Regions from separate parts of the Bradyrhizobium sp. SZCCHNRI2009 genome, predicted to be linked through region 1. Evidence: predicted binding sites of a transcription regulator. Region 1 holds the regulator's gene; each other region holds the start of a gene.
The links. Region 1 encodes PhoB, which activates phosphate uptake and scavenging genes when phosphate is short. Its sites were predicted from a motif close to TGTCATNNANCTGTCAT; they were not measured.
Positions count from the first base shown of each region.

Region 2: the regulator PhoB is predicted to act here: its motif matches at 2,324-2,340, upstream of QX041_RS27015 (YbhN family protein).
Region 3: the regulator PhoB is predicted to act here: its motif matches at 1,148-1,164, upstream of phnF (phosphonate metabolism transcriptional regulator PhnF).

Region 1 is NZ_JAUEUH010000004.1:138,904-142,505, forward strand. It holds gene pstB (phosphate ABC transporter ATP-binding protein PstB) at 1-474, shown strand, start outside; gene phoU (phosphate signaling complex protein PhoU) at 505-1,221, shown strand; gene phoB (phosphate regulon transcriptional regulator PhoB) at 1,238-1,945, shown strand; gene QX041_RS15800 (trypsin-like serine protease) at 2,093-3,409, shown strand; gene QX041_RS15805 (HoxN/HupN/NixA family nickel/cobalt transporter) at 3,586-3,602, shown strand, end outside.
Region 2 is NZ_JAUEUH010000008.1:305,003-308,604, reverse strand. It holds gene QX041_RS27020 (hypothetical protein) at 1-975, opposite strand, end outside; gene QX041_RS27015 (YbhN family protein) at 1,079-2,170, opposite strand; gene QX041_RS27010 (ferritin-like domain-containing protein) at 2,541-3,047, shown strand; gene QX041_RS27005 (hypothetical protein) at 3,124-3,558, opposite strand.
Region 3 is NZ_JAUEUH010000004.1:509,751-513,352, reverse strand. It holds gene QX041_RS17655 (carbon-phosphorus lyase complex subunit PhnI) at 1-13, opposite strand, end outside; gene phnH (phosphonate C-P lyase system protein PhnH) at 17-628, opposite strand; gene phnG (phosphonate C-P lyase system protein PhnG) at 628-1,083, opposite strand; gene phnF (phosphonate metabolism transcriptional regulator PhnF) at 1,203-1,928, shown strand; gene QX041_RS17635 (phosphodiesterase) at 1,964-2,806, opposite strand; gene QX041_RS17630 (ABC transporter ATP-binding protein) at 2,814-3,602, opposite strand, start outside.

The DNA of each region.
Region 1 (3,602 bases):
ACGCCGTTCCCGATGACGATCTACGAGAACATCGCCTTCGGCATCCGCCTCTATGAGAAGATCTCCAAGTCGGAGATGGACGACCGGGTCGAGAAGGCGCTGCGCGGCGGCGCGCTGTGGAACGAGGTCAAGGACAAGCTCAACGCCTCGGGCCTGTCGCTGTCCGGCGGCCAGCAGCAGCGGCTGTGCATCGCGCGTACCGTGGCGGTCCGGCCGGAGGTGATCCTGTTCGACGAGCCGTGCTCGGCGCTCGATCCGATCTCGACCGCCAAGGTCGAGGAGCTGATCCAGGAACTCGCCGAAAACTATACGATCGCCATCGTGACGCATAACATGCAGCAGGCGGCGCGCGTCTCCGACAAGACCGCCTTCATGTATCTCGGGGAGCTGATCGAGTTCGACGACACCAGCAAGATCTTCACCTCGCCGAGCGATCGGCGGACCCAGGATTATATCACCGGCCGGTTCGGCTGACGCCGACGACATTGTCTTCAGGAGATCATCATGGCCAGTGAACATACCGCCAAGGCGTTCGACAGCGATCTGCAGGACCTCACCCGTCTGGTATCGGAGATGGGCGGCCTCGCGGAGCGGCTGATCGTCGATTCCGTCGATGCGCTGGTGCGGCGCGACATCGCGCTCGGCCAGAAGGTGGTCGCCACCGACGCCGAGGTCGACAAGCTGCAACGCATCATCGAGGAGCGCGCCGTTCTTACCATCGCCCGGCGACAGCCGATGGCGGTCGACCTGCGTGAGATCGTCGGCGCGATGCGCGTGGCGACCGATCTGGAGCGTATCGGTGATCTCGCCAAGAACATCGGCAAGCGCGTCGCGGCGCTGGAGAGCGACTTCCATCCGCTGAAGCTGATCCGCGGGCTCGAGCACATGACCGATCTCGTGCAGTCGCAGGTCAAGACGGTGCTGGACGCCTATGCCGCGCACGATTTGCCGGCCGCGATGACGGTGTGGAAGGGCGATGAGGAAGTCGATGCCATCTGCACCTCGCTGTTCCGCGAGCTCCTGACCTACATGATGGAGGATCCGCGCAACATCTCGTTCTGCATCCACCTGATGTTCTGCGCCAAGAACATCGAGCGCATCGGCGATCACGCGACCAACATCGCCGAGACGGTGTTCTATATGATCGAAGGCCAGCAGATCATGGACAAGCGCCCGAAGGGCGACATGACGAGCTTCGCATCGACGATCCCCGGCAACTGAGAGAGACGGTTCAGACATGGGCGCCCGAATTCTGGTGGTGGAGGACGAGGAGGCGCTGACGACGCTGCTGCGCTACAACCTCGAGGCCGAAGGCTACGAGGTCGAGACCGTGGCGCGCGGCGACGAAGCCGACACGCGCCTGAAGGAGCGTGTTCCCGATCTCGTCGTGCTCGACTGGATGCTGCCGGGCCTGTCCGGCATCGAGCTGTGCCGCCGCCTGCGGGCGCGGACCGAGACCCGGCAGTTGCCGATCATCATGCTCACCGCACGCGGCGAGGAGAGCGAGCGCGTGCGCGGCCTCGCGACCGGCGCCGACGACTACATCGTCAAGCCGTTCTCGGTGCCGGAGCTTCTGGCGCGGGTGAAAGGCCTGTTGCGGCGGGCGAGTCCGGAGCGGCTGGCGACCGTGCTGTCCTATGGCGACATCGAGCTCGACCGCGAGAAGCGCCGCGTGGCGCGCTCTGGGCGGCCGATCGATCTCGGCCCGACCGAATACCGCCTGCTCGAGTTCTTCCTGGAGCATCCCGGCCGCGTGTTCAGCCGCGAGCAGCTGCTCGACAGTGTCTGGGGCCGCGACATCTACATCGACGAGCGCACCGTCGACGTCCATATCGGCCGCCTGCGCAAGCTGCTCAATCCCGGCCGCGAGCAGGACCCGATCCGCACCGTTCGCGGCGCCGGTTATGCGCTCGATGATCGCTTCGCCAAGAGCGAGCAGGTGTAAGGGGCGATCCGGCGTGAGGACGCAGCAGGTGTGAGGCGCGAGGCGGCCCGATTGAGGAGATCGCGGTCCGCTTTCCGCCACGCCGCCGCCGTCTTGATCGTGTCTGCTTCGTGGCCCGTCACGATGTTTCGGTCCCAGCGGACGCCCTTGATCAAGACCATCATCATATCTCTTGCCGTGCTGCTCGGCGGCGCGGCGGGCGCCACGGCCGCCGAGCTCGAAGACGCGGTCGCGGCGGCAGGCAACGGGCAGCATGCGGCGGCGATGCGACGGCTGCTGCCGCTGGCCGCCAAGGGCGATGCGCGGGCGCAGTTCGACGTCGGCTTCATGCACGCCTTCGGCTGGGGCCAACCGCGCAACCCCGCCGAGGCGCTGGCGTGGTACCGCAAGGCCGCCGATCAGGGGCTCGCCGTCGCGCAACACTATCTCGGCATCGCCTACGTCAACGGCGAAGGTGTTGCGAGCAATTACGGCGAAGCCGGCCGCTGGTTCAGCCGCGCCGCGGCGCAGGGCTTCGCCCAGTCGCAATACATGCTCGGCCTGATGCTGCTCGACGGCCGCGGTGTGAAACAGGACGTCGTGCAGGGCTATGCCTGGCTGGTGATGGCGGGCCGTAGCGGCGTGCGATCGGCCGGCCGCGACGTGCAGCGGGTCAAGTTGACCGAGCCGCAGCGCGTCCAGGCTCAGACTGCCATTGCGGCCTGGCGGCCGAAGCCGGAATCGGCGGAGGCCGGCATCGCCGCTCCGCGTCCGGAGCAACTGCTCGGGCTCGACCGTCACATCGGCGAGGTCGTCGATCCCACCTCGTGGCCGGCGTCGTCGATCGGCGTCGTCACCGTCGCGCAATACTCGACCGGCGGCTGGTGCACCGGCACGCTGGTCGCGCCGCGCGTCGTGCTCACCGCGGCGCATTGCGTGTTCAACGGCGTGGCGCAGGTCAGCCCCGGCAACGTCCGCTTCCTGGCCGGCATGAACAGGGGCACGCCGGCGGCATCGTCGGTCGCCGACAAGCTGATCGTGGCGCCCGATTTCGTCCCGACCCGGCACGACAGGTGGTCGCTCGACCGCTCGCCCGCCGATTGGGCATTGATCGTGCTGAAGGACGCGCTGCCGTCGAAGCCGGTCGCGGTCAAGGCGCTGACGCGCGAGGAATTGCAGGCTGCGACCTCGGCCGGAACCATCTCCGAGATCGGCTACGGCCAGGAGCGGCGCTATTCGCCGACCGGCCAGCGCAATTGCAGCGCCGGCATGACCAAGGACGGGATGCTGCTGACGGTGCATTGCCTCGCCAATTTCGGCTATTCGGGCTCCCCCATCATGGCCGAAGTCGGCGGACAGCCGGCCGTGGTCGGCATCTTCTCGGCGTTCCACGAGGAGACCCGGCTGATGTTCGCAGCCCCCGCGAGCCAGTTCGAGGCGGTCGTGCGGCGCGAGATCACGGCACAGAGTGCCTCGATGCGGTGAGCGAAGGAGGGGCGAGAGAAGAAGATGTCCCGCCGCTGGTCATGAACTGTGCGTGACTGGATAGCGGGTTGCCAAGCGAGAGGGCAATCCGGGAAGGGCCGCCCACGTTTTCCTGCAGCTTTTGCCTGCAGCGGGGGGCTTTACCGAACTGGCCTGGCTCTTGCTATAGTCCGAGTATGACGATTGTTCAAAT
Region 2 (3,602 bases), on a different contig from region 1:
GCTGCCGGCGCAGGTGGTCGCGGCGCGGCCGGGCGTGCATTCGCGCGCGCGCTGGCTGCCGAACAGGCCGTCGGCGATGGTGGCGCCGGTGCAGGCGAGCGGCAGGTAGGTGACCGCGACGTGCGGATAGCGCACCGCGAGCGCCAGCGCCGTGCGGGTCTGGTAGCTGTAGAGCGAGCGATGGCAGGCCGCGTTGAGCCAGACCGCGCTGTGCTTCTGCCAGTTCTGCAGCGTGTCCGGCGCCTCGCAGGCGCGGCCGCCTTTGAAGCCGGCCCGGCTCGGCCGATAATATTGCGCGGTCGGGCCGCCGAGATAGGAGCGGAAGCAGAAGCCGTCGTCGGCGAGCGCGATCGGGCGGTCGGGATTGCCCTCGCCGGAGGCGATGCTGTCGCCGAGGCCGGCGATCAGGATGTCGCGGACCTGGATTCCGGTCGACACCTGCTGCGTGCCTTCCGGGCTGGCGACATCGACGGATGCGACGGTCTGGCGGCCGTAGCGGACGCGCAGGTTGACCGGTTCGGCGCAGTCGAATGTCGAGGTCTGCGGCCCGTCGCCGTCGTCGAACGACCACGCGCAGGTGGCGCCGACCGGGACCGGGCCGGTCAGGCGCACGGTGATCGGATGGTCGATCGGCGTGAGATAGCTTTCCTTGACGTTGTCGCGCGTGCACGGCTCGTTGATGCGGCCGGCGAGGTCGATGCAGAGCCGGTTGACGACGTTCCGGGCCCAGCCGCGGCCGTCGCTCTGCACCGCCAACGCCTGCTCGGCGGCGAGAATGGAGCGGTCGCGCGTGCTCTCGGTATGCAGCAGGAAGTCGCGCTCCTCCCGGAAGAGACGGAAGCGGTTGCGCACCTCCCAGCTGATCTGCAGCGGCGCTGCGCCGAACTGCGCGGCCGCCTCGGTGGCGGCGAGAGGGGCGAGCAGGCCGGCCAGGACGCAGGCGGCGAGCAGCGGACGAAGGGGCATTCGGGTCATGCGCAAGGATTCACGTCAGCGGTGGGGCGGAAATAAGAGGATCGCACGCGAGTTCAACCGGTCGAGGGTCGAACCGTCGCGTCATCCGCGAGACGATTGCTGCTCAGCGCTGGGAGTGGCGCTTGATGCGCTGGGGAACCGCGGCGGGCGCCGTGGCCGCGGCGCGCTTGGCGGCGACCTCGTCCTCGCAGGCTGAGTTCAGCCGGCGCCGCTCCTGCCACGGCTTCACGACGTTCAGCCAGAGTTCCCTGATGCCCATGATGGAGATCGCCGTCGCGAACGGGATCACGAAATACAGCACGCGGAAAACGAGCAGGGTGGCCAGCAACTGCTCGCGGCCGAACTGCGGCAGCGCCACGAGCATCGCGGCATCGAACACGCCGATGCTGCCAGGCGCGTGGCTGGCGAAGCCGAGCAGGGTGGCGAGGATGAACACCACCGACAGCGACAGGAAATCGATCGGCGGAGCGGCGGGGACGAGGAGGTACATCGCCAGCGCGCAGAAGCCGAGGTCGACCACTCCGATCAGGATCTGCACGAGCGTGAGCTGCGCCGAGGGCAGCACCACCTTCCAGCCGTTCTGGCCGAGCTGGCGCCGGTTCTTGCCGGCGGTCAGCCAGCCGAGATAGGCGAAGATCGCCCCGAGGATGCCGATCGCGATCAGCTGGTTCACCGCCGGGGGCAACTGGTCCATCGCGGTGGCGGCGGCCGGATGCAAGGTCATGCCGATGCCGAGTACGAACAGATTGCCGAGCCAGAAGGTCAGGCCTGACAGGAAGCAGATCTTGGCGACGTCGATCGCGGACAGGCCGTAGTCGGAGTAGATCCTGAACCGGATGGCGCCGCCGGTGAACACGGTGGCGCCGATGTTGTGGCCGATCGAATAGCTGGTGAAGGCGCTCATCGCCGCGATGCGATAGGGCACGTGTTTCTTGCCAATCGTTCGCAGTGCAAAATAGTCATAGAAGGTCAGCGTGCAGAACGCGCCGACCACACACAAGGCCGCGAGGGCGATGTGACCGGGCGGGATTTCGGTGAGCGCGGTCAGGATGACGCCGGCATCGACGCCCTTCAGCGTGCGCACGAGTGTCGTGATCGCGAAGGCGATGATCGCAAGGCTCGCTGCAATCCCCAGCCGCTTCCAGCCGATCCATTTCTTGAAGCCACGCCCAAGCGTGGTCAGCAGGCGCTGCATTCATCCTCCCGGCGGGGCGGTACTAGATCTTGGAAAAGAGGCGAAACCATTGATCGATAGGCGGGCAATTCGTGACAGCTTGTTCCTTATGCTAAAATGCGCGCCTTGTGCAGTCCTTGACACAGCTCAGCTCCGACCCATGCGGCGCAGGTCTGTCACACTCCGGTCACATAGCTGGTGGCCCGTCCGCCTCAATTCGGTCCAACTGGTCGCCCGCGCGGTTCACGAGAACCCTCGTCCCTGCGACCGGTTCGGCAGGGGCGGCACGCCGGAACAACCGCCGTAGCCGCCGGTTAGCGCACAGCGAACATGGCGACGATCGGTCAGGGGAGGGACCTGCCATGTTCCGAACCGAGAGGACGTGAAACAAATGGGACTGTTCACCAAGGACATCAAGACGATGAACGATCTGTTCGTTCATCAGCTGCAGGACATCTATTACGCCGAGAACCAGCTCGTCAAAGCGCTGCCGAAGATGGCGGACAAGGCGACGGATCAGAAGCTCAAGCAGGGCTTTCTGACCCATCTCGATGAGACGAAGACGCATGTGACGCGTCTCGAACAGGTGTTCAAGATGCACGGCATCGCGGCCAAGGCGGTCGACTGTCCGGCGATCGACGGCATCATCGAGGAGGCCGACGAGGTCGCCGGCGAGGTCGACGACAAGGCGGTGCTGGACGCAGCGCTGATCAACGCCGCCCAGGCGGCCGAGCACTACGAGATCACCCGCTATGGCAGCCTGATCGCCTGGGCCAAGCAACTCGGCCGCAGCGACTGTGCCGCCGTCCTGCAGAAGACGCTCGACGAGGAGAAGGCGACCGACATGAAGCTGACCAAGCTCGCCGAGAGCGGCGTCAACCTGCGTGCTGCGAGCTGATCGCGTCACCAGAGCCGATGAGACAAAACGCCGCGCGGACATCCCGCGCGGCGTCGTCGCATCCGGATGCCGCGCGTCAGCTCTTACGCAACGCGAAATTGGCGCCGCAGAACGCCATCAGGGCGCCGAGGCAGAGCGCGGCGAGGCCGGCCAGCACACCCGAGGCCGACGGCACCGGGCTCGGGCCGGAGATCGCCTGGCCGATGCCGGCCAGCATCAGCACGCCGACCACGACCAGGAAGTTGCGCATCCGCTGCGGGATCTCGCCCGATACCGCGCTGTGCATGATGTTGGCGATGAAATAGCCCGAGGAGAAGCCGACGGTGGCGATCAGCCACCAGGCGATCGCCGATCCCGCCGGCATGAAGGCGCCGCTCTCGGTCTGCCACAGGCCGCCGAGATCGAGGCCGTAGCGGGCGCCGAGCATGTGCACCGCCAGCGCCAGCAGCACGCCGGCGGCCATCGCTCCGGCCAGGATCAGGTGGCGCGGAAAATAGATCGTTTCGCTCATGCTCCGTTTGTAGGATAAGGCGCGCGCCACACGCAACAGGACCG
Region 3 (3,602 bases), 370 kb from region 1:
CGGCAACATACATGCCTCACTCTCCTGCGGAAACGAGTCGGGTCGTTCGCGAGATGGCGACGATGGACGAGCCATCGACCAGCACCACATCGACACCACGCGGAAACAGCTTCTCATTGATCGACAGCCGCTCGAACAGATCGGCGGGCGCGACCGTTGCACGGAACGATGTCGCCCCGTCGATGCCTGGACCGCGCAGCTTGAACGCCGGCCCCTCGGACAAGCTCGGCACCTGCAGGATCAGCGTCGTCGAGCGATCAGGGTATTCAGCACTGCCGAGCGCGAATGAATTCAGATCAGGCAGCGCTTCGGGGTCCGCCGCCACCGCAAAGCAGGCGAGCGCGGCATCGGCGACGATCGGCGCCCCGGTGTGAAACTTGAGCCAGGCGCCGACCTCGGGCGTGCCGGCGAGCGGCGCATCGAGCCAGATCGGCGTATCGTGATCGAACAAGGTCAACGCGATCGCGGCAGCACCAGGCATCAACGACGACGGCCGGCCGACATCGCCCTCGACCTGCCGCACATTGCCCGGACGCGCCATGGCCTCCATGACGGTACGGAAGGTCGATTGCGCGGACAGGACATTGTCGGCGAAACCAGGCTGCAGATCGGAAGCGGCAGCAGCCATCAGCCTTCTCCTCGCACCATCGTATAGAAATCGACACGCGTGGCCGCAGCCTCCTCCGCTCGATGCTCCCGCGATGCGCGCATCAGCTCCTGCAGCGGCGCGACCACCTGAGTCTCGATCGATCGCGCATGGCTCGACGACTGGATCATCGCGTCACACAGCGCCATCAGACGCGCCTTGCCGGCGTCTCGTCCGAGCACATAGCCGAACCCGACCTCGCCGCTCTCCAGCCGTACCGCGGCGCGCGACACCGTCGCTTCGCCGACATTGAACGGCGCACCATCACCGCCGATCCGGCCCCGCAGCATCACGAGACCATTCTCCGCCGGACGCAGGTCGCGATACTCAGGCAGCGCCAGTCCGTCGAGCCTGGCGCGGATGTCCGCATGCGAGGCATGCGCCAATACCCGCATCGCCGTCCTGCGCCGGTCCTGCATCGCGGTCTCGCCTTCCATCTTCACCCCGAACTTGCTATCGCGAAGTTGTCTATGTTAATAGACAACTTCGTAACGAAGCGCCATGACTGTTTGATGACATGGGCGTGATTTTCAGGTCGTGCAGCGGAGAACCGCAGATGAGCATGCAGGGCGCCGACTCGGGCGTGGCACTGTGGCGCCGGGTGGCCGACGGCATCGAGCGCGACATCGCCGACGGCCGCTTCGCGGCCGGCACCCGCCTGCCCGGCGAGACCGAGATCGCCGAAACCTACCGCGTCAACCGTCATACGGTGCGTCGCGCGCTCGCGACCTTGGCCGAGCGCGGCCTCGTGCGCGCCGAGCGCGGCAGCGGCACTTATGTCGAAGCGCCTCGTCTGTCATATCCCCTGAGATCGCGAACCAGGTTCTCCGAGATCGTGGGCGCCGGCGGGCGCGAGCCGCGCGGACAGTTGATCGCAGCGTCCGAAGAGTCGGCGACGCGCGAACTCGCGCACGCGCTCCGACTGAAGACGGGGGCGCCGCTGGTCCGAATCGAGGCACTGCGTCTTGCCGACAAGACCCCCATCTGCGTCAGCACGTCCTGGCTGTCGTCCGAGCGATTTCCCGAGGCCGGCCACATCTTCGCATCGCTCCGCTCGATGACGGCGCTGCTTGCGCATTACGGCATTCGCGACTATCGCCGCGGCGCGACCAGGATCACGGCGGCCATCGCCGACGCGAGCGACGCCGCACGGCTCGACCTCGCGCTGGGCCGTCCGGTGCTGGTGGTCGACAGCACCGACATCGATGCCGATGGGACGCCGCTGGTCAGCAAGCGCTCGCGCTTCGCGGCGGAGCGCGTGACGTTCGAGGTCGAGAGCTAGACCAGACCCCGCCGCCTCGCTTCGTTCTTGCGCCCTCAGTCGATGAGCGTGCCGTCCTGATTGAAGAACGGATGCGGCCCGTCGAAATCCCCGATCGGCACCTGATGCGTGACGACCGTTCCAAATCCCGGTCCTGGAAACCAGGCATGAAGGTGAAAGGCCGGTGGCTCGATCCGGAAGGATGGCGGACGAAGCTCGGCCAGGTCGAGCGCGACGGCATGGTTCGGTGCCGGGCAGATCGTGCAGGGGATGCCCGCAAACCGGGTCAGCGTCGCGCGATGAACGTGACCGCACCCGATCAGTTGCACCCGCGGATGGCGCGTGAGGACGGCCGCGAGATCGTCGGCGTTGCGCAGGTTCTGCCGGTCCATGTGCCAGATGCCAGTGGCGAACGGCGGGTGGTGCAGAAACAGCAGGGCCGGCCTTTCGCTGGATCCGGACAGCGCGGCGTCGAGCCATTGCAGACTCGCTTCATCGAGCTCGCCATGCGGATGGCCGGGCACGCTGGAATCGAGCAGAAGCAGATCGAGATCGGCCAACTCTACGCACCGGTTCAGCGGACTGGTGGGTTGACCATGCAGAGCGCCCGGAAACGCCGCGCGCATCAGCTCGCGTGAATCGTGATTGCCGGGCACGGCGACGAATGGAGTTTCGAGCTCGGCGAGAAGATCCTTGAGATGATCGTACTCGGCCGGCGACGGCGTATCGACGAGATCGCCCGAGATCACCACCAGATCGAGCTTCGGCTCGAACCGGTTGAGCTCCGTGATGCAACGGGTCAACGCGCGCGCCGTATCGACGCGGCGGTAGGCGAGCCGGCCGGGCGCCTTGATGTGCAGGTCGGATATCTGGGCGATGACGACGGGGCTCTTGGTCATCAGCAGATCAGCCTTTCTCCGGCAACAGCCGAATGGAGTCCGTTGCAATCCGCAGGCCGATCCGCTCTCCCGCAGCGACCCTGATCGAATTCGGCGCGTCCACGGTCAGTGCAATTGAGGCGGCGTCGCGGACGATGATCCGCTGCCGGTCGCCGACAAAGCGGACGCTGTCGACGACGCCAGTCAGACTCGATGCCGCGGCATCGACGATCCCGATCGTTTCCGGCCGAACCATCGCCACCGCCAGGTTACGTGGACCGGGATCGGCGATCGGCTGCCGACCTCCCGGCAGAACGAGCTGGGCTCCGTCGATCGGCGCCTCGATGATGTTGGCCGCGCCGACGAACTCCGCGACGAATCGATCGGCGGGCGAGAAATAGATCTCGCGCGGCGTCCCGATCTGCGCGATGGCGCCCTTGCGCATCACGACGATGCGGTCGCCGAGCTCCATGGCTTCGGCCTGGTCATGCGTGACGTAGATCGCCGTGATGCCGAGCGTGCGCAACAAGCCGTTGAGCTCGCCGCGCAGGCGCTCTCGCAAGGCCGCATCGAGCGCGGTGAGCGGCTCGTCGAGCAGCAGCACGCTCGGCCGTATCGCGACCGCGCGCGCCAGCGCGACGCGCTGGCGCTGGCCGCCCGAGAGCTGATCGATTCGCCGATCTTCGAGGCCGGCGAGGTTGGTCAACGTGACCAGCTCTGCGACCCGCGCGGCGCGCTCCGGCTTGGGCACGCCGCGGATCTTGAGCCCGTAGCCGATATTGTCCGCGACGGTCATGTTGGGGAACAGCGCGTAGGA